DNA from 3 places in the Pseudomonas sp. C321 genome. Region 1 is predicted to be linked to each of the others. Evidence: riboswitches for the same ligand, from Rfam matches in the RefSeq annotation. Region 1 holds a riboswitch; each other region holds the start of a gene.
The links. Region 1 has a riboswitch for cobalamin ahead of ACZRJ6_RS24615 (CbtB domain-containing protein). Riboswitches for the same ligand answer to the same signal wherever they lie in the genome.
Positions count from the first base shown of each region.

Region 2: it holds a riboswitch for cobalamin, as region 1 does, so the genes downstream of both, ACZRJ6_RS13130 (ABC transporter substrate-binding protein) here and ACZRJ6_RS24615 (CbtB domain-containing protein) in region 1, are expected to answer to the same signal.
Region 3: it holds a riboswitch for cobalamin, as region 1 does, so the genes downstream of both, cobO (cob(I)yrinic acid a,c-diamide adenosyltransferase) here and ACZRJ6_RS24615 (CbtB domain-containing protein) in region 1, are expected to answer to the same signal.

Region 1 is NZ_JBUZRB010000013.1:22,926-33,606, forward strand. It holds gene ACZRJ6_RS24590 (DUF1853 family protein) at 69-1,019, shown strand; gene ACZRJ6_RS24595 (vWA domain-containing protein) at 1,096-1,698, opposite strand; gene ACZRJ6_RS24600 (ATP-binding protein) at 1,752-2,756, opposite strand; gene cobN (cobaltochelatase subunit CobN) at 2,783-6,556, opposite strand; gene cobW (cobalamin biosynthesis protein CobW) at 6,560-7,621, opposite strand; cobalamin riboswitch at 7,721-7,922, opposite strand; cobalamin riboswitch at 7,965-8,189, shown strand; gene ACZRJ6_RS24615 (CbtB domain-containing protein) at 8,286-8,474, shown strand; gene ACZRJ6_RS24620 (CbtA family protein) at 8,486-9,190, shown strand; gene ACZRJ6_RS24625 (cobalamin biosynthesis protein) at 9,187-9,600, shown strand; gene cobM (precorrin-4 C(11)-methyltransferase) at 9,684-10,430, shown strand.
Region 2 is NZ_JBUZRB010000004.1:71,714-82,394, reverse strand. It holds partial or broken gene ACZRJ6_RS13160 (XRE family transcriptional regulator) at 64-240, opposite strand; gene ACZRJ6_RS13155 (monovalent cation:proton antiporter-2 (CPA2) family protein) at 439-2,247, shown strand; gene ACZRJ6_RS13150 (DcrB/PsbP domain-containing protein) at 2,319-2,885, shown strand; gene ACZRJ6_RS13145 (alpha/beta hydrolase) at 2,912-3,643, opposite strand; gene cobF (precorrin-6A synthase (deacetylating)) at 3,655-4,410, opposite strand; gene ACZRJ6_RS13135 (histidine phosphatase family protein) at 4,467-5,024, opposite strand; cobalamin riboswitch at 5,144-5,348, shown strand; partial or broken gene ACZRJ6_RS13130 (ABC transporter substrate-binding protein) at 5,335-5,664, shown strand; gene ACZRJ6_RS13125 (transporter substrate-binding domain-containing protein) at 5,693-9,289, opposite strand; gene ACZRJ6_RS13120 (response regulator) at 9,333-9,959, opposite strand; gene ACZRJ6_RS13115 (MgtC/SapB family protein) at 10,349-10,681, opposite strand, start outside.
Region 3 is NZ_JBUZRB010000001.1:242,845-253,525, reverse strand. It holds gene purM (phosphoribosylformylglycinamidine cyclo-ligase) at 1-1,057, opposite strand, end outside; gene ACZRJ6_RS01120 (DUF2066 domain-containing protein) at 1,414-2,472, shown strand; gene ACZRJ6_RS01115 (AI-2E family transporter) at 2,516-3,589, shown strand; gene hda (DnaA regulatory inactivator Hda) at 3,820-4,524, shown strand; gene ACZRJ6_RS01105 (C40 family peptidase) at 4,739-5,383, shown strand; gene ACZRJ6_RS01100 (C40 family peptidase) at 5,528-6,061, shown strand; gene ACZRJ6_RS01095 (PQQ-dependent sugar dehydrogenase) at 6,140-7,453, opposite strand; cobalamin riboswitch at 7,553-7,789, shown strand; gene cobO (cob(I)yrinic acid a,c-diamide adenosyltransferase) at 7,868-8,479, shown strand; gene ACZRJ6_RS01085 (cobyrinate a,c-diamide synthase) at 8,476-9,816, shown strand; gene bluB (5,6-dimethylbenzimidazole synthase) at 9,813-10,463, shown strand; gene cbiB (adenosylcobinamide-phosphate synthase CbiB) at 10,460-10,681, shown strand, end outside.

The DNA.
Region 1 (10,681 bases):
TCGCCGCGAGGGCCAGACGACAACGGTTCTCAGCCACGTATGCCTGCGTAAAAGGCTATGCTCGGACCATGACTTTGTTCGCTGATTTACAGAACCTGCCCCGCCAGTTGTGCCACCCCGAGGTACGCGACCTGGCGTGGGTGATACTCGCCCCACCGATGCTGGCGCAAACACCCTGGCCGCAACGCCATCCGCTGGCAGGCAGCGATTGGGTGCAGGCGCCGCACCAGTTGGAACAATGGCTGCGCCAGTTGGACCAGGACAGCAGCGCCTTGCAGCATTGGTTGAACCAGGCCCGAACACGGCGCCTGGGCTTGTATTACGAGCGGTTGTGGCAATTCGCCGTGCAGCACGCGCCGGGAGTGGAACTGCTGGCCGCCAACCTGCCGATCCGCCAAGCCGGGCATACCCTGGGGGAGTTGGACATGTTGCTGCGCGACCGCGATGGCGTGCATCACTTGGAACTGGCTATCAAGCTGTATCTGGGACCTGCGGATGGTGACGGCCGCGATACAGCGCAATGGCTGGGCCCTGGCTGTCACGATCGACTGGATCGCAAGCTGGCCCACCTGGCGCAGCATCAACTGCCGATTTCCGCCCGCCCAGAAAGCCGTGAAGCACTGGCGGCGCTGGGCATCCAGCACTTTGATGCACACTTGTGGTTGGGCGGGTACTTGCTGTATCCGTGGCCTGGCACTGCCCATGCTCCGGCTGGTGCGCATCCGCAGCATTTGAATGGCCGCTGGTTGCATCAGCGGGACTGGCTAAGGTTTGTCGGACAAAGCCCGCCTGGACGCTGGCAGCCTTTGCCCCGCCATGCCTGGCTCGCGCCCGCGCATTACCCGACTGATCAGGTGTGGAATGAAGAGCAGATGCAAGGCTGGCTGGCGCAGCTGGACCCAATAGCGCCGGCGCAACTGCTGGTACGACTGGCTGAAAATAGCGCCGGCGATTGGGAGGAAGCCGAGCGGTTATTTCTGGTGGCAGACCTTTGGCCGAATGTGCCGGGTGCTGGTTGAATGAGATCTGGAGTTGGCCCCGCAGTTGTCGAGCCCCAGCGAGGCTCGACAGCTACGAGGAACAATGAGTCCGCCGTTAAAGGCTATCGATATGCCGATAATCCACATTCAACCCCAGAGCCAGCTCTTTGGCGCGGCCCAGCCTGATCGGCCCCCGCTCGATATCCACCAGCAATCCCGGACAGTCGAGCTGCGCTAATCCCATCACATCCTTAAGTCGCCCATCAGTGATTACCAGCAATCGCTGCTGCTCCGCCGGATAGCGTTTGCGCCGGGCAACCAGCCAGTCTCCGGCCTCGCCAAGTGCCGCCAGCAATGGCGTGCCGCCGCCAGCGCCGAGCTCGTCGAGCCACCGGCTCAGCCCTTTCGCCGCCTTCAACCCCTGCACCTGCCATTTGGGCAACTGACCGCTCACCGTCAGCAACGCCATCCGGGCGCGCTGGCGATAAGCATCATCAAATACCTGCGCCAGCAAGCCCTTGGCGTCGCTCAGCGCTTGATGCCGCCGAGTAGATGCCGACGCATCGACTATCACCAGCCATAACTCATGGGGTGAGCGGTTGCGCAGGCGGTACAGCAAATCCTCGCGGCGTTGCGGTCGCCCGCCGAGCAAGGTACCCGGCCAGTTGATCGAGCCCTGGTTGGCGGTTCGTGCCTGCCCTTGCCTGCCCTTGTCCAATCGACCCGCCTTGGGTCGGGCATCCGCCCCCGCGTCAGGTCGAGGGCGAATGCCTAGGGCTTTTTTGGCCAGGTCGGAACATCCCGCCGAGCCCCGACCGACAATGCGGGCGCAGGCATATCGCCCCACAGCCCTTGGCCCTGGGCAGGCGATGAGTCGGCTGGCTTCGATGATTGACCTGTAGTGGGCGGGCTCGCCGGCAGGGAGTGTTCCTGACGGCGGTGACGCAGGGCGAACTCAGCCACGGCCTCGATATCTTCCACGCTGATAGCGCCAGCCCCACGCCACGCGGCATGGGCTCGAGCGCCACGCAGCCAGACCAGGTCGGCACGCAAACCATCGACCCCAGCGGCAAAGCAACGCTCAGTGATCTCGGCCAATGCCTGGTCATCCAGGGGAATACTTTCCAGCACTGCCCGCGCCTGGGTGCAACGCTCACGCAGCGCCGCCTGTTGATCGGCCCACTGCGCGCAGAACCCTTGGGGATCGCTGTCGAAATCCAAGCGGCGGCGGATGATCTGCCCACGTTCGACAGGCAGGGTTTGCCCACTCAGGGCCACGTTGAGTCCGAAGCGGTCGAGCAACTGCGGGCGCAACTCGCCTTCTTCCGGGTTCATGGTGCCGATCAGCACGAAGCGCGCCGAATGCCGATGGGAAATGCCGTCACGTTCGATCAGGTTGGTGCCGCTGGCGGCCACGTCCAGCAGCAGGTCCACCAGATGATCGGGCAACAGGTTGACTTCATCGACGTAAAGCACGCCGCCGTCGGCCTTGGCCAGCACGCCAGGGGAAAACTGTGCCCGGCCTTCGCCCAGCGCCGCGTCGAGGTCGAGGGTGCCTATCAGCCGTTCTTCGGTGGCGCCCAAGGGCAGCGTGACGAACTGACCGCTGGCCAACAGGTCCGCCAGGCCACGGGCCAAGGTGGACTTGGCCATGCCGCGCGGGCCTTCGATCAGTACGCCGCCGATTTTCGGGTCGATGGCGGTCAGGCACAGGGCCAGCTTGAGGTCATCGGCGCCGACAACGGCGGACAGCGGGAAATGAGGGGTATCAGTCATCGCGAGTTCTCGGTGAGTGCTGTGACTCAGTTGTCTTCTTCTATATCCAACAACAAATTTTCCAATGCCTCGCGGTACGCCCCAGGCTCCTGCCACATACCCCGCTGCTGGGCTTCCAGCATGCGTTCGGTCATGTCGCGCAAGGCGTCGGGATTATGTTGCTGCACGAAAGCACGGGTGTCAGGGTCGAGCAAATAGGCGTCGGCCAACAGTGCGTACTGGTGATCGTCGATCAGTGCGGTGGTGGCGTCAAAGGCAAACAGGTTATCGACCGTTGCCGCCATCTCGAACGCGCCTTTATAGCCATGGCGCTTGACCCCTTCGATCCACTTGGGATTCGCTGCACGGGCGCGGATCACCCGGTTCAGCTCTTCCTTCAAGGTGCGGATTTTCGGCAGGTCCGGCTGGCTGTGGTCGCCATGATAACTGGCGGCCTTGTCGCCACTCAGGGTTTCCACGGCGGCGAGCATGCCACCCTGAAACTGGTAGTAATCGTTGGAATCAAGCAGGTCGTGCTCGCGATTGTCCTGGTTCTGCAACACCGCCTGGACCTGGCTCAGACGCTGGGCGAACTGTTCGCGGGCGGCGGTACCTTCATCGGAGCCGCCATAAGCGTAACCGCCCCAATTGAGGTACACCTCGGCCAAGTCTTCGCGACTCTGCCACAGACGACCGTCGATTGCGCCCTGCACGCCAGCGCCGTAAGCACCCGGCTTGGCCCCGAAGATCCGCCAGCCGGCTTGCTTGGCAGCGGCTTCTTCATCCAGACCGGACAAGCGCAAGGCCTCTCGCTCGCTGCGCACCTTGGCAGCCAGCGGGTTCATATCATCGGGCTCATCCAACGCGGCGACCGCTTGCACCGCAGCATCAAACAACCGGATCAGGTTGGCGAAGGCATCGCGAAAGAACCCCGAGACCCGCAGCGTGACATCAACGCGCGGACGGTCCAGCAGGCTCAACGGCAAGATTTCAAAGTCATCCACCCGCTGACTGCCGGTGGCCCACACAGGGCGCACGCCCATCAGCGCCATGGCCTGGGCGATGTCATCGCCGCCGGTACGCATGGTAGCAGTGCCCCACACCGACAGGCCGAGCTGACGCAGGTGGTCTCCATGGTCTTGCAGGTGCCGTTCAAGAATCAGGCTGGCTGACTGGAAGCCAATGCGCCAGGCGGTGGTGGTCGGCAGGTTGCGCACATCCACCGAGAAAAAATTACGCCCGGTGGGCAGCACGTCCAACCGACCACGGCTGGGCGCTCCGCTGGGACCGGCGGGGACGAAGCGCCCGCTCAGGGCATCCAGCAAGCCGCGCATCTCCGCCGGGCCGCAGGCATCCAGGCGCGGAGCGACGACGATGCGCAGGCTTTCGATCACCGCCTTGACGTCGTGCCAGCCGGGTTCTTCAAGTTGCTCGACCGGCCCTTCAAGCGCCTGCTCAATCAAGCGCGCGGCATACAGTTCCAGGCGCTCACGGGTGTCGCCAGCGGTGCGCCACAATTGTGGATCGATCGTGTGTAATACCTCGGGGCGAGCCCCGGCCCATGGCTCGGCCAGGGCGCAATCCAGCGGATCGAAGCCCAGTTCGAAAGCCTTGGCCAACACCCGCAGCAAACTCGATTGCGGACCACGGCCATCGCCACGGGGAATGCGTAGCAAAGCCAGCAACGTGTCGATGCGCAAGCGGCCAACGGGTGATTCACCGAAGATATGCAAGCCGTCGCGAATCTGCGACTCCTTCAGATCGCACAGGTAAGTATCCAGGCGCGGCAGCCAGATCGCCGCATCGGCGTCGCTGTCGAGGTTTTCGTCCAGTGCCAACTCTTGGTCGATGCGAGTTTCCCGCACCAGCTTGAGGATGTCCTTTTGCAGCTCCCTGGCTCGACGCGGGTCGAGCAGTTGCGCTTCGTAATACTCGTCGGCCAGCAGTTCCAGGTTACGTAATGGGCCGTATGTTTCGGCACGGGTCAGCGGCGGCATCAGGTGATCGATGATCACCGCCTGGGTGCGACGCTTGGCCTGGGCACCCTCGCCCGGATCATTGACGATAAACGGATAGATATTCGGCAGCGGGCCAAGCAATGCATCCGGCCAGCAATTTTCCGAAAGCCCGACGCCTTTACCGGGCAACCACTCCAGATTGCCGTGCTTGCCAACGTGAATCACTGCGTGGGCGCCGTAGGTCTGGCGCAACCAGAAGTAGAACGCCAGGTAACCGTGGGGCGGCACCAGGTCCGGGTCGTGATACACCGCGCTGGCGTCGACCTGATAACCCCGGGCCGGCTGGATACCGATAAACGTCAGGCCCAAGCGCAGGCCGGCGATCATCATGCGGCCGTCGCGGAACATCGGGTCGGTGTGCGGCGAACCCCAGCGTGCGAGCACCGCCTGCCGATTGCTTTCAGGCAGGCGGTTGAACATTGCCTCGTAGTCGTCCAGGCCCAGGCTTTGATGGCAGGGGCGCAGGTCGAGGCTGTCGAGGTCGTTGGTGATACCGCCCAGCAAATCCTGGATCAGTTGCGTACCACTTTGCGCTAACACGTCCGGCAGCGGATAACCTTCAATCTGCAACGCCCGCAGGATATTCAGCGCGGCGGCCGGGGTATCGAGGCCTACGCCATTACCGATGCGGCCATCACGGGTTGGATAATTGGCGAGAATCAGAGCGATGCGTTTTTCAGCATTAGGCACCCGCGCCAGGTCGACCCAGCGCCGCGCCAGGTCAGCGACGAAGTCCATGCGCTCAGGTTGCGCCCGGTAGCACACCACATCCGACTGGCTGCGCTCGCTGCGCCAAGCCAGGTCCTTGAAGCTGATGGGGCGGCTGATGATCCGTCCGTCCAGCTCCGGCAACGCAATGTGCATTGCCAGGTCACGGGGGCCAAGGCCTTGCTCGCTGGCCTGCCAGGCGGGTTCGTTGTCCTGGGCGCAAATGGCCTGGATCACCGGGATATTGCGGCGAAACGGTCGCAAGTGCGGCGCTTCGGGGCTGGATTGGGCGAAACCGGTGGTGTTGAGAATCACCGAAGCCTGCACCTCATCCAGCAAGTCCTCGACCACCGTCAGGCAGCCGGGCTCTTTCAAACTGGCCACAGCCATGGGCAATGGGTTCAACCCCGCTGCCTGCAGGCGCTGGCAGAACACATCGATAAAGCCGGTATTGGCTGCCTGCAAATGGGAGCGGTAGAACAGCACTGCTGCCACGGGAAGATCGGGCTGCCAGTCGGCCTGCCAATCACTCAGGCACGCGTTGGCTTTATGGGGATGATAGATCGCCGTACGCGGCAGGATTTGCGGCTCGGACCAGCCATAGTCGCGCCCCAGATACCCGTTGGCCAGGCAGCGATAGAAATCCAGCGCATTGCCCAGGCCGCCCTGGCGCAGGAAGTGCCAGAGCCGATCGCGCTCTTGCGCGCTGACGGTACTCAGGCCGCTGAGTTCCGGGTCTGGACGGTCGTCACCCGGCACCAAAATCAGTTGCACACCGCGCTCGGCCAACTGCACCAAACGCTCGATACCGTAACGCCAATAACCGATCCCACCATGCAGTGAAATCAGGATGACCTTGGCGTGGCGCAGCACCTCATCGACATACAGGTCGACCGAGGCGTGGTTCTGCACCTGCATCGGGTTGGCCAGGCGCAGGCTCGGGTAATCCTCGGGCAACTGCTGGGCAGCTTCGGCCAGCAGCGCCAGGCTGGAGTCGCCGCTGCACAGGATCACCAGTTCGGCGGGGGTTTGTCCAAGGTCGGCAATGTTGTCATCCGAGACGAAACCGCCGGGCTGGGTCCTGAGCAGGTGCATGGCTTAAACGCTGAGGGCAGCGCGCAATTGCGCTTCGAGCAAGGTGGCGTCCAGTTCCTGGCCGATCAGCACCAGATGTGTGGCGCGCGGCTCATCGGCGCGCCAGGCGCGGTCGAAGTGCTTGTCGAAACGGGTGCCCACGCCCTGGATCAGCAGGCGCATTGGCTTGTTGGGGATTGCGGCGAAGCCCTTGACCCGCAGGATGCCGTGCCGGACCACCAGTTGGGTCAAGGCATCGAGCAGCAGGCTTTCGTCGGCTTGTGGCAGCTCGATGGAAATCGAGTCGAAGGCGTCATGGTCGTGGTCGTCTTCACCTTCGTGATGATGATCGTGATGGCTGTGGCGGCTGTCGATGTGCTCTTCGGAACCGGCACCCAGGCCAATCAACACGTCCAATGGCACGCGACCGCTGCTGGCTTCGATGATCTTCACCGCTGGCGGCAACTCTTCAGCCACTTCCAGGCGCACGCGGGCCAGGTCTTCGGCGCTGATGAGGTCGGATTTGTTGAGGATCACCAGGTCGGCGCTGGCCAGTTGGTCGGCGAACAGCTCGTGCAGCGGCGATTCGTGGTCCAGGTTCGGGTCAAGTTTGCGCTGGGCATCCACCTGATCCGGGAAGGCAGCGAAGGTGCCAGCAGCCACGGCCGGGCTGTCGACCACGGTGATCACCGCGTCAACGGTGCAGGCGCTGCGAATTTCCGGCCATTGGAAGGCCTGGACCAACGGTTTTGGCAGGGCCAGGCCCGAGGTCTCAATGAGAATGTGGTCGAGGTCGCCGCGACGGGCTACCAGCTCGCGCATTACCGGGAAGAACTCTTCCTGGACGGTGCAGCACAGGCAACCGTTGGCCAGTTCATACACGCGGCCGTTGGCTTCTTCTTCGGTGCAACCGATGGAGCACTGCTTGAGAATTTCACCGTCAATGCCCAGCTCGCCGAATTCGTTAACGATCACGGCGATGCGACGGCCCTGAGCGTTGTCGAGCATATGGCGCAACAAGGTGGTTTTACCCGAACCGAGAAAGCCGGTAACGATGGTGACGGGGAGTTTGGCCAGTGTTTTCATCGGATGCCCTTTGGCAAGGTGGCGGGCAGACGGGACGATTGGCCCTGCGGCGGCGCGCAGAAGCCCATTTCGCCACCGGATCACCCCGCCCGGTTGAAAGTTGAGAATCGTAGCGAGGCAGGTCTCCTGGCTTGGGGCTTGCCGGTCTTGCGACTGGCGCTGGCTGCGCCTTCCCGCCTTGTTCAGGCAGTGGCGTGGCAGTCAGATCAACCCTTTACAGTTGCGGGGGCAGCCGCGGCATCAACCGCGTTCCCTTCTTAGCTTCGACCTGGGCCGAAGAACCTCGAAGGCGCAAGGCTACAGGGGCTCGGTCAATTTGACTACCATCCCTCACCCATGCTCTCCTACACATCTTGTTTCGGGTGCCCTTCACAGGGTGAAACGGGAAACCGGTAAATCATGTGCTTGACTCAAGCCATGACCAGTCCGGTGCTGCCCCCGCAACGGTAAGCGAGCGAAGCATCAGATCCACTGTGCCGAGATGGCATGGGAAGGCGATGCTTTTAGGTCGACTCTTTTCAAGAGCCCCCTCGCAAGCCCGGAGACCGGCCCGATCAATCAAATAACAAACCCGCGGTGGGCGGGCGCTGTTCAGAACTCTGCGTGCCTGGCTCGCAGGGTTTTCATGCGCTCGTTTCACCCTGACACTCGAAAGGGACGTGCCATGTCGATCATCAGCAGCACCTCGCATACCGCAAGCAACACCGCCACCTTGAGCCAACGCCTGACCGCGGCCATCGGTGCGTCGATTCTGGGCGCGTGCCTGGTCTATTTCGCCGGTTTCTCCCATATTGAGGCCGTGCACAACGCCGCCCACGATACCCGCCACAGCGCCGCGTTCCCGTGCCACTGAGACCTGCCGACATGATCAAGCGAATTGCCCAAACCGCAGGTTTCACCGGCCTGTTGGCTGCCCTGTTGCTGACCCTGCTGCAAAGCTTCTGGGTCGCGCCGCTGATTCTCCAGGCGGAAACCTTCGAAAACGCCCCCGCGGCTACCCAGATGCATGAGCATGCCAACGGCACCGCTGCCGCTCACAGCCACGACGCCGAGGCCTGGGAGCCGGAAAACGGCTGGCAGCGCGTGCTGTCCACCACGGGCGGCAACCTGGTGGTCGCGGTCGGCTTCGCGCTGATGCTGGCCGGCCTCTACACCTTGCGTGCGCCAACCCGCACCGCTCAAGGCCTGTTGTGGGGCCTGGCGGGTTATGCAACCTTCGTCCTCGCGCCAACCCTTGGCCTGCCACCGGAACTGCCGGGCACTGCTGCGGCTGACCTGGCGCAACGGCAAATCTGGTGGATCGGCACGGCCGGTTCCACTGCCGCCGGTATTGCGTTGATCGTGTTCGGTCGCAACTGGCTGCTGAAAGTGTTGGGCGTGGCAATCCTGGCGGTGCCCCATGTGATTGGCGCGCCGCAACCGGAAGCCCATTCAATGCTGGCTCCTGAAGCGCTGGAAGCGCAGTTCAAGATTGCCTCGCAATTGACCAACGTTGCCTTCTGGCTGGCCCTGGGCCTGATCAGCGCCTGGCTGTTTCGCCGTAACCGTGACGATCAATACTCAGCATGACCACTGACAACACAGCGCCGACCCTGGTGGTCGGCCTGGGTTGCCAGCGTGGCTGCGACACTGACACCCTGCTTGCCCTGTTCAACAAGGCCCTCGACGAGGGCGGCATCGATCGCCAACGCATCACTGCACTGGCCAGTATTGATCTCAAACAGGATGAACCAGGGCTGTTGGCATTGGCCAAGGCCTTGAACCTGCCGCTGCAGTTTTTCAGTGCCGGGCAATTGGCACTGTATGAACCCCGGCTCAGCCACAAGTCGGCTATCGCCTTCGCCCATACCGGCTGCCATGGCGTTGCCGAAAGTGCCGCCCTGGCCTTGGCTGAACACTTGGCCCAGGGGTCGGCGAGGCTGCTGATCACCCGTCAGAAAAACGCCCAGGCCACCTTTGCGTTAGCCAGTTGCGGCTAAAATCTCGATAATCGCCTGCCTTGATCATGAGCAATCTTCATCTGAAGCCTTGCACGCTTGTTTTTTTTGCATAGGAAACCGTCATGACCGTCTTTTTCATCGGCGCAGGCCCCGGCGATCCCGAACTGATTACCGTCAAGGGCCAGCGGCTGATTCGCAGCTGCCCGGTGATCATTTATGCGGGCTCGCTGGTACCGGCCGCCGTGCTGGAAGGTCATCAGGCCGAACAGGTGATCAACAGCGCCGAACTACACCTTGAGCAGATCATCGGTTTGATCAAGGCCGCCCACGAAAACGGCCAGGACGTGGCACGGGTGCATTCCGGCGACCCTAGCTTGTATGGTGCGATTGGCGAGCAGATTCGCTGGCTGCGGGAGCTGGGCATTCCCTTCCAGATCATTCCGGGCGTGACAGCCGTGGCCGCCTGTGCGGCGCTGCTGGAGGCTGAACTGACCCTGCCGGATATCGCCCAGAGCGTGATTCTGACCCGCTATGCCGATAAAACTGCGATGCCGGCGGGAGAGTCATTTAATAGTCTGGCCAGCCACGGTACGACTATGGCGATTCATCTGGGGGTCAATCATCTGGAGAGGATCGTCGCTGAACTGCTGCCTCACTACGGCGCCGACTGCCCGATTGCCGTGGTGCATCGTGCAACCTGGCCAGATCAGGATTGGGTTATTGGTACGTTGGCGGATATTGCCGAAAAGGTAGCGGCCAAGGGGTTCAGGCGGACGGCATTGATTGTGGTGGGCCGGGTGTTGGCCAGTGACGGTTTCAGCGAGTCCTCGCTGTATCGCGCAGGTCATGCGCACTTATATCGGCCTTGAGTATTCCCGGATGCTAATGCAAAACCCTGTGGGTTGGGTACATATCCGTTATTTTAGTCAGGGCGGCTTAGGGTTACGCCCTTACGGCGTGTCACTTTTGAAAAGAGCCCAAAAGTAACCAAAAGGCTCTTGCCCCACCACTTGGCGCCTCGCCTAGGCTCGGCATGCCTTCACTCCGGCATTGCTCCGTGGGCCGCCGCGATGGGCCATCCTTGGCCCAGCGCGGCTAAACCGGCGTCCTGCCGGTTTAC
Region 2 (10,681 bases), on a different contig from region 1:
TCCGATATTCAGTTCTCTAGCATCCTCCACTGATGCTGAGAGACGCCGGTAACGCTGAACGACTCAACTGGCAAAGTTCTCGATCTTTACCTGACCGTCAGGAAAGGTCGCGACAATCTCCAACTCGCCACCCATGGCACGGATGTAGTTACGCAGGGTGCTGATGTACATGTCGGTGCGTCGTTCCATTTTGGAAACGGCCGCCTGGTTGATATTCAGTACCTTGGCCAGACTCTCCTCTGGCTCATCTGCCCCGGACCACTGTCGCCAGGGCGTGCTTCAGGATGCCAGCGATGTGTTTGCAGTGATAACAGAGCAGGATTGTCCCCAGCGAACACTGGCTAACCCATGTCTTTCTCTGCAAAAAATCAGATTTCAAAATGTAAAAAAGCGTTCTAATAGCGCTCTGTTGATTCGAAAAAGATCCTGGAGTAAGCAATGCCCCATGAAGGCAACCTGTTACAAGCGGCCGTGGTGTTCCTGTTCGCCGCGGTGCTCACCGTACCCTTGGCCAAGCGCCTGCAATTGGGCGCGGTACTGGGCTATCTGCTGGCCGGGGTGATCATCGGCCCGTCGGTACTGGGGCTCGTGGGCAACCCGCAAAGTGTCAGCCAGTTTTCCGAGTTAGGGGTAGTGTTGCTGCTGTTCATCATTGGCCTGGAGCTTTCGCCCAAACGCTTATGGGTGATGCGCAAGGCGGTGTTCGGCGTCGGCCTGGCCCAGGTGGTGATCACCGGGACGGTCATCGGCGTGCTAGCGCTGTGGGTGTTTGGCCAGTCGTGGAACAGCGCCATTGTACTGGGTCTGGGCCTGGCCTTGTCCTCCACTGCCTTCGGCCTGCAAAGCCTGGCCGAACGCAAGGAACTGAACCAACCCCATGGCCGCCTGGCGTTTGCCATTCTGCTGTTTCAGGACATCGCGGCGATCCCGCTGATCGCCATGGTGCCGCTTCTCGCTGGCAACAATCACACCACTACCGCCGCCCAGGACCTGAACCACGGCTTGCAGGTATTGGGCAGCATCGTCGTGGTGATCATTGGCGGTCGTTATCTGTTGCGACCGGTGTTTCGCATCGTCGCCAAGACCGGGCTGCGAGAAGTGTCCACCGCAACGGCCCTGCTGGTGGTGATCGGCACGGCATGGTTGATGGAGCTGGTGGGCGTGTCCATGGCCTTGGGCGCGTTCCTCGCAGGCCTCTTGCTGGCTGACTCGGAATACCGCCACGAACTGGAATCCCAGATCGAACCGTTCAAGGGGCTGTTGCTGGGGCTGTTTTTTATTAGCGTCGGCATGGGCGCCAATATCAGCCTATTGTTCAGCGCGCCGATCGTCGTACTGGGGCTGACCCTGCTGCTGATCGCCATCAAGCTGCCGCTGCTGTTTTGCATCGGCCAACTGGCGGGTGGTCTCAATCGCGAAAGTGCACTGCGCCTGGGCGTGGTGCTGGCCGCAGGCGGTGAGTTCGCCTTCGTGGTGTTCAAGATCGGCCGCGACCAGGGCCTGTTCGAACCGCGGCTCTACGACATCCTGGTGCTGACCATCACCCTGTCCATGGCCCTGACCCCGTTGCTGTTGCTGCTGTGCCCGATACTGTTCAAACCCAAGAGCAAAACCGTCAAAGTACCCGAGGAATACCGCGCCATCGAGAGCGATGCGCCACGGGTGGTGATCGCCGGCATGGGCCGCATGGGGCAGATCGTGGCGCGTATCCTGCGAGCACAAAACATTTCGTTTATCGCCCTCGACACCTCGGTGGAAACTATCGAGCTGACCCGCAGTTTTGGCGGCATGCCGGTGTTCTACGGCGACCCACAGCGCCCGGAAATCCTCCATGCGGCCAAGGTCGACCAGGCGGAGTTTTTCGTGATTGCCATGGATGATCCCGAGATCAACATCAAGACCGCCGAACTGGTGCGCAGTCTGTACCCGCACATGAAGATCATCGCCCGCGCGCGTAACCGCCAGCACGTCCATCGCCTGGTGGACCTGGACGCGTCACCAGTACGCGAGACGTTCTACTCCAGCCTGGAAATGAGTCGTCGTACCCTGGTGGGACTAGGCCTGAGCCAAACCCAGGCCGATGCGCGGATCAACCGCTTCAAGAACCACGACCTGCAACTGCTGGCCGTCCAGCATGCGGTGTACGACGACGCGGCCAAGGTCATGCAGTCAGCTCAGGAGTCCCGCGCGGAGCTGGCGCGGTTGTTTGAGATGGATCGGTTGGAGGAAGAGTCCGACAAGGCGTGAGGATGGACATGAACGACATTGCGAATTTCTGACAGAATACGGCGCAACTTCGTTCTTTCCTGGAGAGCTTCATGGCCACCCTCACCAAGACCGCAGCCTTCTTGGCGCTCGCGCTGACCGCAAGCTTGGGCGCCTGCCAAGTGTTCGCCGCCGACAAGCCAGCCGGCCAGACCATCTCCACCCTGGACGGCAAATTCACCTTCGGCCTGCCCAAGGCCTACACCGCCGATGCACTGCCGGCCGGCGATGAAGCCCACGGCACCGCGGGCGCCAGCGGCACGATGTACACCAACCAGGCGGGCAAAAGCGTGGTGATCGTGGCCGAGACCCTGCGTAATGACGGCATCACCATCAAGGACAACGACCCGCAATTTCTCGACGGCGCGGTGACTGGATTCGTCAAGGAGCAAAGCGCCACCCTGCCAGACTTCAAGAAACTGGGCGAAATAAAGCTGGTCCTCAAGGGCTTGGGCATGCGTCAGGTTGACAGCACGGCGACCATGGGGGGCGGCAAGACCCTGACCTCGACATTCTTCGCCGGCTCCGGCAATCACCTGCTGGTAATCCAGGCGATTTCCCGGGCCGATGATGCCAAGGGACATGGCGTGTTGGTGAAGCAGATTACGGGCGGCAAGTAAGCCGATTTCCACGGCTATTGCTTTGTTTAGGGCAGGCTCTTTTGGAGCCAGTTCTTCAGGTCCTGCACTTCGGCATTACTGATGGTATGGGTCATGCCCGGATAACCATGAAACTCCGGTTTCAGCCCCAGGCCCGACAACACCTCATTGGCCCGCGTGGCCGAGGCATACGGCAACGCTTGGTCCAACGTGCCATGGCCGATAAAAATCGCCAGCTTGCCCAGTTGCTCATCCGGCTTGAACTGAGTCTTGAGCTGAGCCTTGAGCACCGGCAACACGCTGCCACTCAACGCCGCGATCCCCCGCAGCATTTGCGGCTGCCGTAAGCCCACCTCGTACGACATGATCGCTCCCTGGCTGAACCCCACCAGGAATACTCGGTCGCTCTGGGTGTGATACTTGGCCGTGGCCTGGGCGACAAAGTCCTCGATCAGCCGTGCGCTGCTCTGCAAATCGACGGTCTCGCCATCGTAGTCGCCATTGCCGGGCGTCTTGCGAAACCAGCGATAGCCATCCTCATCCACCGTTCCCGGTGCTCGAACTGACAGGTAGCTCCAGGTCGACGGCAGTTCATCCCTGAGACCGAAAAGGTCCTGCTCATTGCTGCCAAACCCATGGAGAAAAATCACCAGGGGCTGGTTGCGTGAATCACTTTGAGTCTGCTCCAGGTACGACAGCGGCAAATCCGTGTGCAGGGCAGATTGGGCGTGGGCGACACCCGCACACAACGTCAGCGCCAAGACGATCAGTTTGAACATGGGGATCAACCTCAAGGCTTGCGCAGCAAATAAGTGTCCATGATCCAGCCGTTGGCCTGGCGCGCCGCCTTGCGCACACGCTCAATCTCATCGGCAACCTCAGCCACCTTGCCGCTGATGAGGATCTCGTCCGGCGTACCGAGGTAGGCGCCCCAATAGATATCCACGTCCTTGTCCGCCACGGTGCGGTAGGAGTCCTCTGCATCGAGCATCACCACCAACGTATCGGCGTCACTGACCTGCCCCGCCGCCAACCGGCGACCTGTGGTGATCTCGATGGACCGGCCGATGCGGTTCAGCGGCACTTTGTGCTGGGCCGCCAGGGCCTGGACGCTGGTGATGCCGGGGATGACTTCGAACTCGAATTCACAGCGGCCAGTGGCGAGGATTGCCTGGAGGATGCGGATGGTGCTGTCGTACAGCGCCGGGTCGCCCCACGCCAGGAATGCGCCCACTTCACCGTCGGCCATTTGTTCGTTGATCACCCGCTCAAAGGTCTGCTGCTTATCGCGATTCAGGTCCTGCACAGCGGTGGTGTAGTCGATTTCACCGCGCACTCGCTCGGGGCAATCAGCCTCGACAAAGCGGTAGTCGTGATCGGTGATATAGGTCTCGCAGATTTCCCGACGCAGGTCGATCAGCTTGTCCTTGCTCTGGCCCTTGTCCATCAGGAAAAACACGTCGGTGCGGTTGAGCGCCTTGACCGCCTGCATGGTGATGTAGTCGGGGTTGCCGGCGCCAATGCCGATGATCAGGATGCTCTTCATGGGAAAGTCTTCATGAGGTGTTCTCAATACGGGGCGGCGATTTTGCCATGTTCCGGCTACGAGGCGTGAGTTTCCAGGCGCAGGCGCCAGACACCGTTGAAACGCAGCTCGGTGGATGACAGCGGCTCCACGTCGATCAGATTGAACATCGCGACCGGACATTGCATGACGTGCAGCAAGGCAGCACGGATGATGAAGGGATGGGTCACCGCCACCACGTGTCCTGGATTAGCTTCGAGGGTTTGCATCCACTGCCCTACCCGCTTGCAGACCTGTTGCACCGATTCGCCACCATGAGGGGCGCTGGTGCTGTCGGTAAGCCAGGTCATCAACTCGTCGCGGTCGACCTCGTCGATATCCTGGCCCTGCCAACTGCCGAAATCACCATCGCGCAAGGCTTCATCGACCTTTGCGCCGTTGCCGAACAACGTTGCCGTTTGCCGGGTTCGGGCTTCAGGACCACAGAGCAGGCGCAGGTTTTTCTTGAAACGCCCGGCCAGCGATAACGGCACCTGCCGCCAATCCATCTCCAGAGACTGGTCGATAGGGAATTGACCGCGTTTCTGATACGGCGTCGTGGCGTGGCAAACAAGGGTCAAACGTGTGGCCTGCATCCCCTTCTCCTCTGGTGTGGGAATCACGTGTGCAGTCAATACTGCGCCAGCCCCTTGCCTGACAAGCCAATTGTTCGGAAATTTCCCCGCCAAGTTGACGAGCGGACTTGCGAATGTTCAGATGCTGCCCTGTTTCAGGTGCCTCATGCCGCCGTGCATGGGGTGAAACGGGAAACCGGTACGCTCATCCGAGCAAGTCCGGTGCTGCCCCCGCAACGGTATACGCGTGACCTCTTCGACACACCACTGTGGCCAAACCGCCATGGGAAGGTGAAGGGCTCCAGACGCGTGAGCCCGGAGACCGGCCTGGAGTATCTCCATGGACGCCGACCTGGCCAGCGCCCAGGCGTTGATCGAGCCTGGCAAACCGTTATCAGTGTTCTACCTGGACAGCGAAGTCAACGGCCTGGACAGCGAAAGCCGGCGCAGTTTCGTCACGACCCTGTTGGCCGCCGCCAGCCGCAAGCGCCAATTGCTGACCACAGACCCAGTGTTGTCGCGCCTGCGGGCGGTTCGGGAAAACCGCATGATCGATATCCCGTTTACCCACCTGGTACCCACGGTTGGCAGCGCCAATGTGGTGCTGGGACTGGCGCGGCAGTTCAGGGACATGCGCCAGGAGTTATCCCCAACTCTCTGAACGACTGAAAACCAGGTTCGCATACCAGTCAATGCTGATTGCAATAGGTCAATAGCGTGTGAAGCAGGTGGTCGATAGCCTCAGATACACCTTCAACCGCAGGCGCCAGTGCCTCACGATCCTGCTGTTCACAGGCCTTCTCCAATACCTCACAGCAGCGCGTCAATACCTGCGCGTTGACCATACGAGCACCGCCCTTGGCCCTGTGGGCCAGGTCATGCAACCTGGGGAAATCCTGCGTGCGCAGCAGTTGCGGCAGTAACCCGTGGTCCACCTGCAAACTGTCGAGCAATGGGGCCAGCAGCTCTTTAAGCGCCTGGGTGTCAGCGCCTGTCAACTTTACCAGGTGGCTCAAATCAATATTCGCTAGCGGCTCGGGCTCAAAGGGCTCGGCAATCGAGGGCATCCCGGTACGTGAAGCCAGCGCCGCGCGCAGGTCCTCAAGGCCGGAAGGTTTAAACAGGCAACCGTCCATTCCGGCCTGCAGGCACAGGTCCACTTCCTCAGGCTGAGCGTTGGCGGTAAAGCCCAATAACAAACAGGGGGCCAGGCCTTTGGCCTGCTCTTGCCTGCGAATATCCCGCGCCAACTCGTAGCCATTTTTAAACGGCATGTTGCAATCGGTGATGACGCCATCAAAGCACTCCTCTTGCCAGCGCTCAAGGCCCTGAATACCGTCCTCGGCGGTACTGATCCGATGCCCGAGAAAGCTCAGTTGTCGGGCGAGCAGCAAGCGGTTGGCGGGATAGTCGTCCACCACCAGAATATTCAATACATGGGCCGCAGATGTTTGCGGGGTAGCCGATACCGCCGGGGTGGGCGGTGAAACAGTAGCTGCCAACGATAACGTCACGTCGACCCGCGTGCCCTGCCCAACGACACTGCTCAGTTGTAGTTGACCGCCCATCATCTCGCACAGGCTGCGGCTGATCACCAGTCCCAGGCCAGAACCGCTGCGGGCCGCCTGCTCGGTGTTGCGGCCCTGAACAAAGGGGTTGAACAGCCGCGCCTGGTCGTCGGCGCTGATGCCAATCCCCGTGTCCTCCACCCATAACTTCAGACTCAAGTAACCGCTGGCAACGGCCGGCGCCCCCTGGGCACTGAGCCGAACCTGGCCGCTGCTGGTGAACTTGATGGCGTTGCTCAAGAGGTTGGATACCACCTGTTTGAAACGCTGCGGGTCAATCAGCACAGGACGATCAATCAGCGGATCTAGCTCCACCTGCAGCGACAAGCCTTTGGCCCGCGCCAGGCCCTCGAAAATCCGCGCCGTTGATTTCAGCAATTCATGCAAGTTCGAGGGCTCCAGGGTCAAGGACAGGTGCCCGGATTCGATGCGTGCAATGTCGAGAATATCGCCGATCAACTCCAACATGCCCCTCGACGCATCGGACGCCACTTCCAGGGCATCGCGGTCTACCCGGCCCTGTTCGGCGTTTTTCAGGGCCAGTTCGATCATGCCAATAACCGCATTCATGGGAGTGCGAATCTCGTGGCTCATGGTTGCCAGGAAGGTGGTCTTGGCCCGGTTGGCGGCATCGGCGCCTTCCATGGCCTCCTGCAATTGCCCCAGCAAACGCTGACGTTCGCTGACATCCACCCAGCCAGCAATCATGCCCACCACCTTTTCGTCACCGTCACGGTACGGCAGCATCCAGTGGTAAATGGTCAAGGTCGCGCCGCCTGGAGCCTTGAGTACACGGTCGTGTATCTGCGGCTCTCCCTGCTCCATCAGCCGCAGGTAGTCCTCATGATAGGACTGGGCCTGGGGCGGGTTGCCCGTATCGGTCTCAACTACCGTTTTGCCGATCACGTTTTCAAGCTTGAAGCCGAACACCTCAAGGTAAGCGCTGTTACAGGCCATCAGCCGCCCCAGGCGATCACGAACATAAATCGGATGCGGGGTGCCGTCGATCAGTACGCTCATAAAACGCATCTGATCACTCAGGGCTCGCTCGGCCTGGGCTCGCTTGCGAATCAGGCTGCGCAGGTAGATCACCCAGCCCAACGTCACCAGCAAGAGCAGTGCAGCCAGGGAAAAAACCTGGATGATCGTATTACGGTGCTGTGACCAGTAGCCGTCTTCGATGACTACTTCAGTGCGCCAGCGATTGGTAAACTCATCCATTTCCTGAGGCGTAATGCTCAATAGCGCCTTGTCAAGGATCGAGTACAGCTCCAGTTGGCTGCGGTTGACCCCAAAAGTGATACGGGCAGGCTGCGAGCCAACCGTGCTGGTCACGCGCAAACGGTCACGGTACTGACGGGCAATTACGTAGCGGGCGCTGATCAGCGAGTTGAGCGCCGCATCAGCCTCGCCGCTGGCCACCAGCTCCATGGCCTGCACGGGGCTCTGCACCTCCACGAACTTTATGCCGGGATAATCCTGGGTAATTCTTTCACGCAGGACATTGCCACCAATCATCGCAAGGCGCTTGCCCGGCATGTCCTCCAGTGTGAGCGGATTGCCTGTGCCGCTGCGACTGACCAGTACGAAGGGGTTGGTCAGGTACGGGCGGGTAAAACGTATCTTCTCTTCGCGCTCCATGCTGGGGGTGATAACCCCCATCATCTCGACAGCGCCAGCGTTGACCTGATCAACTTGCCAGGGAAGCGAGCCGCCGCGCACCACATCGAACTTCAGCCCGGTACGCAAGCTGACCTGGGCCAGGACCTCCGCACTCAAGCCCTGAAACTGGCCCTGTTCGTTGAAAAATGAAATCGGCACAAACTCGTCGAGCACCGCCACCTTTACCCGCGGATGCTTGTCCAGCCAGCGCTGTTCACTGGCACTCAGGCGCAGGCGGGCCTTGCCGATGAAACCGAGATTGCCAGCGCTCCAGCGGCGCAGGATCTCCATTTGCTCGCTGACCGGGATCACTTGCAGCGCCGCATTGACGATGCCTAGCAGTCGGGTGTTGTCGCGCGAGAATGCGAAAGCGAAAGGATTGACCTCCAGTGTAGAAAAGTCGGCCATGCGTACGTTATTGAGGTGGTTTTTAATGATCAGGTAATTGGTACTGATCGCATCCCCCAGGTAGACATCCGCCTGGCCGAACGCAACAGCGCCAATGGCTTCGAAGGTCGACGGGAAAAGTTGCAACCTAGCGTTGGGGTAAAACGCCTCTACCGCCGCCGGTTGCATGTAGTGATAGAGCATCGCCAAGCGCTTGCCCGCCAAGTCGGGGCTCAGGGCCTGGCTGTCATCCATGCGCGTCACTAGCGTCGGTTGGTCGTTGGCATACGAACGCGATAATACAAGCTGCGGGTCCGCCGCCTCATAACCGTTAGCCGATCCCAGAAAGTCCACCTCGCCGCGCTTGAGCGCCGCGATCACCTCATTGCGACTGTCGTAGCACCGAACCAGGACCGTGACGTTCAAGGCCTGGGCGATCAGCCCTGCGTAATCGGCAGTAATGCCCTCTAGGTCACCATTATTGTTAGTCAAATCAAACGGCGCATAATCAGGGCCGGAGACCCCCATCACCAACGTGCGCCGCTCTCGCAACCAACGCCAGTGCGACTCACCCAGGGTCACCGGCTGACCGTCAAAGTAGGAGTGCCCCAGTAAATGCAGGGACCGTGGTTCGCCAAAGGCCAAGCCCGCGGTGGATAACAGGCTCATCAACAAGAATGCTGTGAACCACCGGCCCAAGGAAACTGACATTTCAGATCAGATGGTTGCGCTGAGCGAACTTGGACAAGTGCACCACCGACGACATGCGCAGTTTCTCCTTCAATCGGGTTTTATAGGTACTGATGGTCTTGTGGCTCAACAGCATATCCTCAGCGATATCCTTGTTGCCCAGGCCAAGGGCCAGTTTCTGCAACACCGTCAACTCACGGTCCGACAATGCAGCCACCAGTTGTTGCTCGGTGGATTGCAAGTCATCCCGGCGCACAGAGCTTGTGGGCAGGCTGGGAAAGCAACTGTAGTTGGACATGACGGCCTTGATGGCTTTTTGCAGCTCATCCAACTCGCCGGTTTTTGCGACAAAGCCCATCGCACCAGCACGCATGCAGCGCGTTGAGAAAAACACTGCCAGGTAGGAGGTCAACACCAGGATTTTGCACGGCAGGCCCAGCGCCTTGATCCGGCTGATCACCTCCAGCCCACCCAGCTTGGGCATGGCCAAGTCGAGGATGACCAGGTCCGGCCGCTCCTCCCTGGCGATCTGCATGGCGTCAGCGCCATTGCCCGCCTCAAAAATCTTGTCGAAGCCTTCCTGCTTCAACAGATACTTAACGGTTGCACGAATGAACGGATGATCATCCACTATTAACGCTTTGCTCATGCGACTCCCCTGGGAAGACACCACCCTGATTGATTCCATTACCGACGACTCGATCATTTCATCAAGGTGCCAGTACCCTTGCACATCACGCGGGGCCTATCTACCTGTGAGAAATCACAGTTCCGACGAGCGGCGCTGTATAAACAGGAACAACTCAGATACGCCTGGCCCCGGTTCTTGAAAAGACAGCACCTTCAATTCCGACTAGGTGCAAGGGCGCAACATTAGCAATGAAGGGACGCTTCAACTGAAGGGCAAGTCCTAGTGGCTTGTAGGACTTCTCCTCACAAAAACATAGTCAACGTTGCTGACTCACCAGGTGGGAGGCAGGGCGCGTGGCCCCGAGACATGGTAAAAAACTGCTGTTGGGTGGGGTTGAGGGACGAAGGCTACTCGGTAGTGCTGGGGCTCCAGAACGCTTGAACTACCAGTGTCGACGTGGAAATGCGCGCTACCAGCGCATCCAGCTCATCCCCATCTACCGACGTCACCGCCAGGGTGGCTTCGATTTCCACCTCATCACTACCAAATGGCCGCACGTCGACATCACTGGCCGGGTAGTTACAGCGCGCCAGTTCCGCCTCCAGCAACGCCAGCACGGCCTTTTGCTGAGTACGCCGGGCGATCACGTAAAGGACGTTGGTGACCTCGGCAGACACCACATCCAGCGGCTGGCGGTTGATATTGTTGACGATCGGCCGCAACAAGGTATTGGCCGCCAG
Region 3 (10,681 bases), on a different contig from region 1:
AGTGCGCCTTGAGGTTCTTCAGTTCCACCTGGGCTGCGCCTTCGGCAGCCGTGGCGATCTGGCCGATGACCCATGGCTGCTCGCCGGCTTCACGCAGGACGTTCAGAGCGGTTTCAACGTGCTCTTGAGCTACGCAGATGACCATGCCGACGCCGCAGTTCAGCACGCGGTGCATTTCGGTTTCGTTGACGTTGCCTTTCTCTTGCAGCCAGTCAAATACTGCCGGACGTTGCCAGCTGGCCACGTCGACAATGGCCTGGGCGCCTTTAGGCAGTACGCGCGGGATGTTGTCCAGCAGGCCGCCACCGGTGATGTGGGCCATGGCCTTGACGGCGCCAGTGTCCTTGATCAGCTTGAGCAACGGCTTGACGTAGATGCGGGTCGGGGCCATCAGCAGGTCGGTCAGTGGTTTGCCGTCGAGCTGGATGTTTTCGATGTCGGCACCGGACACTTCGATGATCTTGCGGATCAGCGAGTAGCCGTTGGAGTGCGGGCCGGACGATGGCAGGGCCAGCAGGGCGTCACCGGCGGCAACCTTGGAGCCGTCGATGATCTCGGCTTTTTCCACGACGCCGACGCAGAAGCCAGCCAGGTCATAGTCTTCGCCTTCGTACATGCCCGGCATTTCAGCGGTTTCACCGCCTACCAGGGAGCAACCGGACAGTTCACAGCCCGCGCCGATGCCGGTCACGACCTGGGTCGCGGTCTCGACATTGAGCTTGCCGGTGGCGTAGTAGTCGAGGAAGAACAACGGTTCGGCACCGCAGACCACCAGGTCGTTGACGCACATGGCCACCAGGTCGATGCCGATGGTGTCGTGCTTGTTCAGGTTCAGCGCCAGGCGCAGCTTGGTGCCGACGCCGTCGGTGCCGGAGACCAGAACAGGCTGCTTGTAACCGGCCGGGATTTCGCAGAGGGCGCCAAAACCGCCCAGGCCACCCATGACTTCAGGGCGCGCAGTGCGCTTGGCGACGCTCTTGATGCGTTCGACCAATGCTTCACCGGCGTCGATGTCTACACCGGCGTCCTTGTAGCTCAGGGAGGGTTGCTTGCTCATGATCCAGGCCTTTAGGGGGGATTCAGGGGTAACGACCGAATGCGGCGGGAATGCTGAAACGGATGGTTTCAGAATGCCTTGCCATGGACGGTCTGCGAAGGCGCGCGATTTTATCAGGCTTGAGGGGCAGCGGCCATCCTCGGGCCGACGGGCAGGGGCATATGGGGTTAAAAAAACGCTAATCGATGCGGCTTCTGACCGTATATAAGGTATAGCCTTTAACCGGCTATCGTTATGACGGTACAAAAACTTACCAGGATCTTGTGAATGTTTTGCTGGTCGCTGTGGTCACAGCCTTGCTTAACAGTGCTCACGCGGTCTATTCCAGCCGCTTTTTTGTCGTTCGGGAATCTTCCATGCGTTTGTGTAAATTCTTTTTTGTAGGCTGTTTGTCATTGGTCAGCCTGGCGAGTCATGCCGAAACCCTCAATGGCCTCTATCAAGTACTCGAACCTGTCAGCAGCCAGACGCCGGATGAGCGCGCCCAGGCGACCCAGCGTGCCTTGGAAACCCTGGTGATTCGCTTGACCGGCGACGCCAAGGCAGCCAAAGGCCCCGGCCTGGCGGCAATCCGCAAGGACCCGCAACAAATCATCAGCCAGTACGGCTACGACGCCGGCCCGCCTGAAAGCCTGCAGGTAGATTTCGACCCGGTCAGCACCGATCGCGCCTTGCGCGAAGCAGGCCTGGCGCTGTGGGGCAGCAATCGGCCATCGATCCTTGGTTGGTGGCTGAGTGATTCCACCGAAGGCAGCAGCCTGGTCGGTGACGGCCAGGCCGCTGCACAGCCATTGCGTCGCGCGGCCCAGCATCGAGGTTTGCCGTTGCGCCTGCCGTTGGGCGATCTCGATGAGCAGATCGTCGCCACCGCACCTAATCTTGAAAGCGCTGACCCAGCGCCACTGCGCTCGGCGTCGGAACGTTACGGTGCCGATGCCATGCTGGCGGTGCATGCCCGTGAAGAGGGCGGGCAATGGCAAGCCAAATGGCGTTTGTGGCTGGGCGATAAAGCCGAGCAGGGCACCGTCCAAGGCGCAGATACCGCGGCCCTGGCCGACGCGGTGCTGTTGGCCGTGAGTGAGCGCCTGGCGCCGCGCTTTGCAGTCAAGGCGGGGGCAACCAGCGAGCAACTGCTTGAGGTGCAGGGCATGACCCTGGAGCGCTACGCTGCCTTGGGGCACTTGCTGGAGCCGTTTGGCGCGCAACTGCAACGGGTTGATGGCGGTCGTATCATCTATCGGGTCAATGGCAGCGCCGACCAGTTGCGCACCCAGTTGAGTCTGGCAAAGTTGCAGGAGGTGCCGGCCGGTGAGGTGCCTGCACCTGCGCCCGTCCAGCAGCCGACGGCCGAAGGTGCGCAACCGGCGCCCGCGCCGCAGGTCGAGCCGACGCCGCAACTGCGTTTTCGTTGGTAACTGTTCTTCCTTATATAGAAGCAACTAACAGATGGAGTGGTTTATGGCGGATTCGCGTCGTTGGGTGTGGCTTGGCGGGATCGTCGTGCTGTGCGTTTTTGTATTCTTGCTGCATTCGATATTGACGCCGTTCCTGGTTGCGCTGCTGCTGGCCTATCTGTTCGATCCCTTAGTGGATCGCCTGGAAAAGGTTGGGTTGTCGCGCACCTGGGGTGTGGTGGCGGTGTTTGCGCTGTTCACCCTGATTGTCATGGCGCTGCTGCTGGTGCTGGTACCGATGTTGGCCAAGCAATTGTTTCGCCTCTATGAGTTGGCGCCGCAAATGCTCGATTGGCTGCAACACACTGCCATGCCTTGGGCTCAGGCCAAGCTTGGCCTGGCCGATGGCTTCTGGAAATTCGACAAGGTCAAGGCCGCCATCAGTGAGCACATGGGGCAGACCACCGATATTGTCGGGATTGTCCTCAGTCAGGCGACGGCTTCCAGCCTGGCGCTGATTGGCTGGTTGACCAATCTGGTGTTGATCCCGGTGGTGGCGTTCTACCTGCTGCGGGACTGGGACCTGATGATGGCGAAGATCCGCAGCCTGTTGCCGCGTAGCCGTGAGGAGCGCATCGTCTCCCTGGCAGGAGAGTGCCATGAAGTGCTCGGCGCGTTCGTTCGTGGTCAGCTGCTGGTGATGTTGGCCTTGGGGATTATCTATGCGGCGGGGCTGATGGCAATCGGTCTGGAACTGGGCCTGTTGATCGGCCTGATTGCTGGCCTCGCGGCGATTGTGCCGTACATGGGGTTTGTCATTGGCATTGGTGCGGCGCTGGTGGCCGGGCTGTTCCAGTTTGGCGGTGACTTCTACCCGATGCTGGGGATTGTCGCGGTATTCATGGTGGGCCAGGCGCTGGAAGGCATGGTGCTGACGCCATTGCTGGTGGGGGATCGGATCGGTCTACACCCGGTGGCGGTGATCTTTGCGATCCTGGCGGGCGGTGAACTGTTTGGCTTTACCGGCATCCTGCTGGCATTGCCAGTGGCGGCAGTGATCATGGTACTGGTGCGCCATGTGCACGACCTGTACAAGGATTCAGATGTCTACACCGGTGTCGACGAGCCCAATCTATAAGGTCGAGGTTCAGCGCTCCCTCACAAACCCGGCTCAGTGCCGGGTTTGTCGTAGTTGCTCCCCAGGCCAGTGGCCGTGGCGTCAAATAATCTCTACGAAATCCAGCACGTTAACGCAAACCTTTGATTTTGCTTGTGGTCTGCTGCATTGTGCACCCGGCGTCACGGGTATAAACTTTGCACACTTTTCACAGAGGCCACTAACGGTCCGATTGGAACCGTTCAGTCAGCATGAAACCGATTCAGCTGCCCCTAGGTGTGCGTCTGCGTGACGACGCTACCTTTATCAATTACTACCCAGGCGCCAATGCCGCTGCACTCGGCTATGTCGAGCGGCTTTGCGAAGCCGACGCCGGGTGGACCGAAAGCCTGATTTACCTCTGGGGCAAGGACGGCGTGGGGCGTACCCACTTGTTGCAGGCCGCTTGCCTGCGTTTTGAGCAGATGGGCGAACCGGCGGTGTACCTGCCTTTGGCCGAGTTACTGGATCGGGGCACCGAAATCCTCGACAACCTTGAACAATACGAACTGGTTTGCCTGGATGACCTGCAAGCAGTTGCGGGGCGGGCGGATTGGGAAGAGGCGCTGTTTCATCTGTTCAACCGCTTGCGTGACAGCGGGCGGCGCTTGCTGATTGCTGCGTCCACCTCGCCTCGGGAGTTGCCGGTGAAGCTGGCGGATCTCAAGTCTCGCCTGACCCTGGCACTGATTTTCCAGATGCGCCCACTGTCTGATGAAGACAAGCTGCGCGCCCTGCAATTGCGTGCGTCCCGTCGGGGCCTGCACCTTACCGATGAAGTCGGGCACTTTATCCTCACCCGTGGCACCCGCAGCATGAGTGCGCTGTTCGAATTGCTCGAACGCCTCGATCAAGCCTCTTTGCAGGCCCAGCGCAAGCTGACTATTCCTTTCCTGAAAGAAACCCTCGGCTGGTAGCCAGCCCTTTAAAATAGGGGCTCTTGGCATTTTGCAGGCGCCAGAAATTCTGCGTTTTAGCCTGTTTGGCCACGCAAAAGGGTCTTGTAGGGGTTTAAGGGCTTAGATGTCATGGCCCAAACAAGAAGTCACATGGATCACGATTGAATTTGCAAATCGATATGATAGAAGGCATAGTCTCGGCTTCTTTACACATCCAGCCACGGTCGTGCCCATGCTAAATCGCTTCGCACCCCTCGTGCCTCTCGCACTTGTTACCCTGTTGTTTGGTTGCGCCACCCACCCTCAACAGGTGGCTGAGCAGCAAAAGCCTCAACAACACAATCAACAAAAATTTGTCGCTGCGCAGTCTTCCACTGCTTACCAGGAAGCTGTCTATTCAGAAGAAGTAGCGACAGAAAAAGAACTGGCTGAGTTTTCCGACAGCAAGCCTTATCAGCTTCCAGTTCTGGCCGACAGCATCCTCGAGCGCGGTCTGTCCCTGGTCGGCACCCGTTACCGTTTCGGCGGTACCTCTGAAGCCGGTTTCGATTGCAGCGGTTTCATCGGTTACCTGTTTCGCGAAGAGGCCGGCATGAAGCTGCCGCGTTCCACTCGTGAAATGATCAACGTTGATGCACCGTTGGTCGCTCGCAACAACCTCAAGCCTGGTGATCTGCTTTTCTTTAGTACCAATGGTCGTGGTCGCGTCAGTCACGCCGGTATTTACCTGGGCGATGACCAATTTATCCACTCCAGCAGCCGTCGTAGCGGTGGCGTTCGGGTCGATAAGTTGGGCGATAGTTACTGGAGCAAGACCTTTATCGAAGCCAAGCGCGCCCTGGCCATGGCCCCGACTACCGTTACCTCCCGCAAGTAAAGTTAAAGTGATACTTGAAGTTTGACGTGTAAGCGCTAGAATCCTTGGATATTGTTGTGAGCTGATCGCGCGAGCTTTGCTTGCGCGGTCTGGTTTTCAGCCTTCGGTAACGAAAGCCGCATCCAGATCAGGATCGTTCTGCCCATGTCGACCTCGGCCCGCCTAATTCTTGTCATTTGCGCCGCGCTGCTCAGCGCCTGCGCAAGTCGTCCACCTCCCGTGGCCGTCAAGCCCAAGCCGGTGTTCAACTATTCCACCCAAACCTTTTCTCCGGCTGCCGAAGACGTACTTTTTCGTGCGTTGGGCCTGGTCGGCACGCCTTATCGCTGGGGCGGCAATACGCCGGACTCGGGGTTTGATTGCAGCGGCCTGATTGGTTTTGTCTACCGTGACGCTGCCGGTATCTCCTTGCCACGCACCACCCGCGAACTGATCGTGATGCGTGCCCAGGATGTGAGTGAAGATGCCCTGCAAACCGGCGACCTACTCTTTTTTGCCACCAATGGCGGCTCGCAGGTCAGCCACGCGGGAATCTATGTGGGCGAAGGGCGCTTTGTGCATGCCCCGCAAACGGGCGGTACGGTGAAGCTGGACACGCTATCCAAGGCGTATTGGCAGAATGCGTACCTGAGCGCCAAGCGCGTATTGCCGCCGGAGCATCTGGCGCGTAATCCCTAAGAAGCAGCTACAAGCTTCAAGCTATGAGCTGCAAGAAGGCGCCTAACGGCCACTTGCAGCTTGAGGCTTGTTAGCAGGTTATTTAGTTGCTGACACCCGCCACACTTTATTCCCCACATCATCGGCCACCAGCAAATCCCCCAGCTGATCGATCACCACGCCCACTGGCCGGCCCATGGCTTTTTCATCGCTGTTGAGGAACCCGGTCAGCACATCCACCGGTTGCCCTTTTGGCTTGCCCGCTTCAAACGGCACAAAGATCACTTTGTAACCACTGTGAGGCTTGCGATTCCACGAGCCATGCTGGCCGATAAACGCGCCGTTACTGAACGGTGCTGGCAACTTGCTGCCCTCGGCGAAGGTCAGACCCAGTGATGCAGTGTGCGGGCCGACCGCATAGTCCGGCGCAATGGCCTTGGCCACCAGGTCCGGGTCTTGTGGAGTCACGCGCACATCGACGTGCTGGCCGTAGTAGCTGAACGGCCAGCCATAGAAGCCGCCATCCTTGACCGAGGTGATGTAGTCCGGCACCAGGTCGCTACCGATTTCATCCCGCTCGTTGACCGCCGTCCACAGTTTGCCGCTTTGCGGCTCCCAGGCCATGCCGTTGGGGTTGCGCAGGCCAGAGGCGAAGATGCGGTGCTGGCCGGTGGCGCGGTCTACTTCCCAAATCGCCGCCCGACCTTGCTCCGCTTCCAGGCCGTTTTCCGCGACGTTGCTGTTGGAGCCGACGCTGACGTACAGCTTGTTGCCATCCTTGCTGGCCACCACGTTTTTGGTCCAGTGATGGTTCAGAGGGCCGCCCGGCAGGTCGACGACCTTGGTGCCAGCCTCCTTGATGGAGGTTTCGCCTGACTGATAAGGGAAGCGCAACAGCTTGTCCGAGTCAGCGACGTACAGGTCGTTGCCCACCAGGGTCATGCCGAACGGCGAGTTGAGGTTTTCCAGGAACACCGTGCGGGTTTCAGCGACGCCATCGTGGTCGGCGTCCCGCAGCAGGGTGATGCGGTTCGGGCTCGGCACGCCAGCGCCGGCTCGGCCCATGACCTTGCCCATCACCCAGCCGCGAATGCCCTTGGAATCGTCCGGCTTGGGCGGTGCGTTGGTTTCCGCCACCAGCACATCACCATTGGGCAGTACGTACAGCCAGCGCGGGTGATCCAGGCCTTCGGCGAACGCTGCCACCTGGGTGCCGGCCGCCGCAGTGGGCTTGACGCCGTTCGGCCAACCAATCGCCGGGGCGATATTCACGGTGGGGATCAGGGTTTTGTTCGGCTCCGGCAGCTTGGGCGAGGGCCCGGTGCCGTCGGACACTTGCAAGGTGGAACTATCACCGCAAGCGGCCAGGGTGCCAGCGACCATGATGAGTAAGGCGAGTCGGGTCTTATGCATGTTTTTCTCCTCAATACCTGTAGTCATAGAGGCACGACGCGCTGCGATGGTTCAAGTGCGCCGCCAGCTTTAATTGACGCTCCACCCCCAACCCACTAACCTTCGCCGCTTGTTTCAGGTGCTCTGTGGCGTGTGCGTCAACAGAGTGAAACAGGGAAGCCGGTGAGTGAGCGCACTTGTACACAGTGAAGCCACGATCCCGGCGCTGCCCCCGCAACGGTAAATGAGTCAAGACGGTGCTTTCGCCACTGTATCGCCCCGCGATATGGGAAGGCGCACCCTCGGCGCGCAACGCCACTCATGAGCCCGGAGACCGGCCTGATTCATCCAACAGCATCACGGTGGGCGATGCTTGGCTGTTTGCTTTCTCTTTTCCTGCCCGCCGTTTTTGTCCAGCCCCAACGGAGAGCTGCCATGACTGAATCCCCCGATCGTGACGAGCGCCACCTGGCGCGCATGCTGCGCAAAAAAGCGGTGATCGACGAGCGCATTGCCAATTCACCGAACGAATGCGGATTGCTGCTGGTGCTCACCGGCAATGGCAAAGGCAAGAGCAGTTCAGCCTTTGGCATGCTGGCCCGGGCCATGGGCCACGGCATGCAGTGCGGTGTGGTGCAGTTTATCAAGGGCCGCAACAGCACCGGTGAAGAGCTGTTCTTCCGCCGCTTCCCCGAGCAAGTGCGTTTCCATGTGATGGGCGAAGGCTTTACCTGGGAAACCCAGGACCGCCAGCGCGACATCGCCGCGGCCGAAGCCGCCTGGGTGGTGTCCCAGGAAATGCTGCGCGATCCGTCCATCGGCCTGGTGGTGCTGGATGAGTTGAACATCGCCCTCAAGCACGGCTACCTCGACCTGGACCAGGTCCTCAGCGACCTGCAAGCCCGCCCGCCGATGCAGCATGTACTGGTCACCGGCCGCGGCGCCAAGCCGGAACTGATTGAAATGGCCGACACCGTCACTGAAATGGGCGTGCTCAAACACGCGTTCCAGGCCGGTATCAAGGCACAGAAGGGCATTGAACTTTGAAGCAGTCCCGTCACTGCCCTGCAGTCTTGATCGCCGCGCCGGCGTCAGGCCAGGGCAAAACCACCGTCACCGCCGCACTGGCCCGCTTGCACCGCAATCTCGGGCGCAAGGTCCGCGTGTTCAAGTGCGGCCCGGACTTTCTCGACCCGATGATCCACGAGCGCGCTAGCGGTGCGCCGGTCTATCAATTGGACATGTGGATGGTCGGCGAGCAGGAAAGTCGGCGGCTGTTGTGGGAAGCGGCGGGGGAGGCCGACCTGATTTTGATCGAAGGCGTCATGGGCCTGTTCGACGGCACGCCGTCCAGCGCTGACCTGGCGCGGCATTTTGGCGTGCCGGTGCTGGCGGTAATCGACGGCACGGCGATGGCCCAGACTTTTGGCGCTTTGGCCTTGGGGCTCGCCCGTTACCAGCCTGATCTGCCGTTCGCCGGGGTGCTGGCCAATCGCGTCGGCACCCTGCGTCATGCGCAGTTGCTGGAAGGTAGCCTTACCGAAGGCCTGCGCTGGTACGGCGCACTGTCGCGGGAGACCGGTATCGAGCTGCCGAGTCGTCATCTTGGGCTGGTGCAAGCCAGCGAATTGAATGACCTGGATCTGCGCCTGGATGCCGCCGCGCAAGCGTTGGGTAGCAGTTGCGAGGTAGCGCTGCCGCCGCCGGTAGAGTTCGCTGCGCCTGAGCCGATAGAGGCCGAACCGTTGCTGGCCGGTGTACGGATTGCCGTTGCCCGTGACGAAGCCTTTGCCTTTACCTACGGCGCCGGCCTCGACTTGTTGCGAGCGATGGGCGCTGAGCTGCGCTTCTTCTCGCCGATTCATGATTGTGAACTGCCAGAAGCTGACAGCTTGTACCTGCCCGGTGGTTATCCGGAACTGCATCACCTGGCGTTGTCGCAAAACACTTCGATGCTGACCGCCATCCGCGCCCACCATGGCGCCGGCAAGCCCTTGCTGGCCGAATGCGGCGGCATGCTGTATTTGCTGGACTCGCTCACCGATGTCGATGGCACCCGCGCCGAATTACTCGGACTGCTTCAGGGCGATGCTGTGATGCAAAAGCGCCTGGCCGCCCTGGCGCTGCAAAGTGTCGATTTGCCCGAAGGCGTTCTGCGCGGCCACACCTACCATCATTCCCTGACCAGTACCCAATGGCAGCCGATTGCCCGGGGCCTGAGCCCCAACGGCGGACGCGGCGCCGAGGCGGTTTATCGGCAGGGACGGATGACCGCCTCTTATGTGCACTTTTATTTCCCGTCCAACCCGACAGCGATTGCAGCGTTATTTGTGCCAGACACCCAGGCCAATGTGGGAGCGGGCTTGCCCGCAATGAGGCCATGACCGACAACACCTTCCCCCAGGCCGACCGCGAAGCCGTCTACCGGGCCATCGCCGAACGCCGCGACATGCGCCACTTCAGCGGCGGCACCGTCGCTCCCGAGCTGCTTCACCGTTTGCTGCAAGCCGCCCACCAGGCGCCCAGCGTCGGCCTGATGCAGCCGTGGCGTTTCATCCGCATCAGCGACCGCGACCTGCGGGGCAAGATTCAGCAACTGGTGGAAGAAGAGCGTATTCGCACCGCCGAAGCCCTCGGCGAGCGTTCCGACCAGTTTATGAAGCTCAAGGTCGAAGGCATCAACGAGTGCGCTGAGGTGCTGGTGGCCGCGCTGATGGATGACCGCGAACGGCATATCTTCGGCCGTCGCACCTTGCCGGAAATGGACATGGCGTCCTTGTCCTGCGCGATCCAGAATCTATGGCTGGCATCCCGGGTCGAAGGGCTGGGCATGGGCTGGGTGTCGTTGTTCGAGCCCCAGGCTCTGGCCGATCTGCTGGGTTTGCCGGCGGGCGCCAAGCCCCTGGCGGTGCTGTGTCTGGGCCCGGTGGCCGAGTTCTACCCGGCACCGATGTTGCAGCTGGAAGGCTGGACTGAACCGCGTCCATTGAGTGACATGCTGTATGAGAATTATTGGGGAGTGAGTCAATGAGTGTGGCCTTGCTGAGTGTCGCTGCCGTGGCGCTGGATGCGCTGCTGGGCGAACCCAGGCGCTGGCATCCGCTGGTGGCATTCGGTAATTTCGCCGGGCGTATCGAGCAGCGTTTCAACTCGGGTGGCCGAGGCTGGCGCAGCCATGGCGTGACCGCCTGGGTGATCGCGGTGGTGCCGCTGACCCTGCTGGCCACGGCCTTGTCGTGGGCGCCGTAT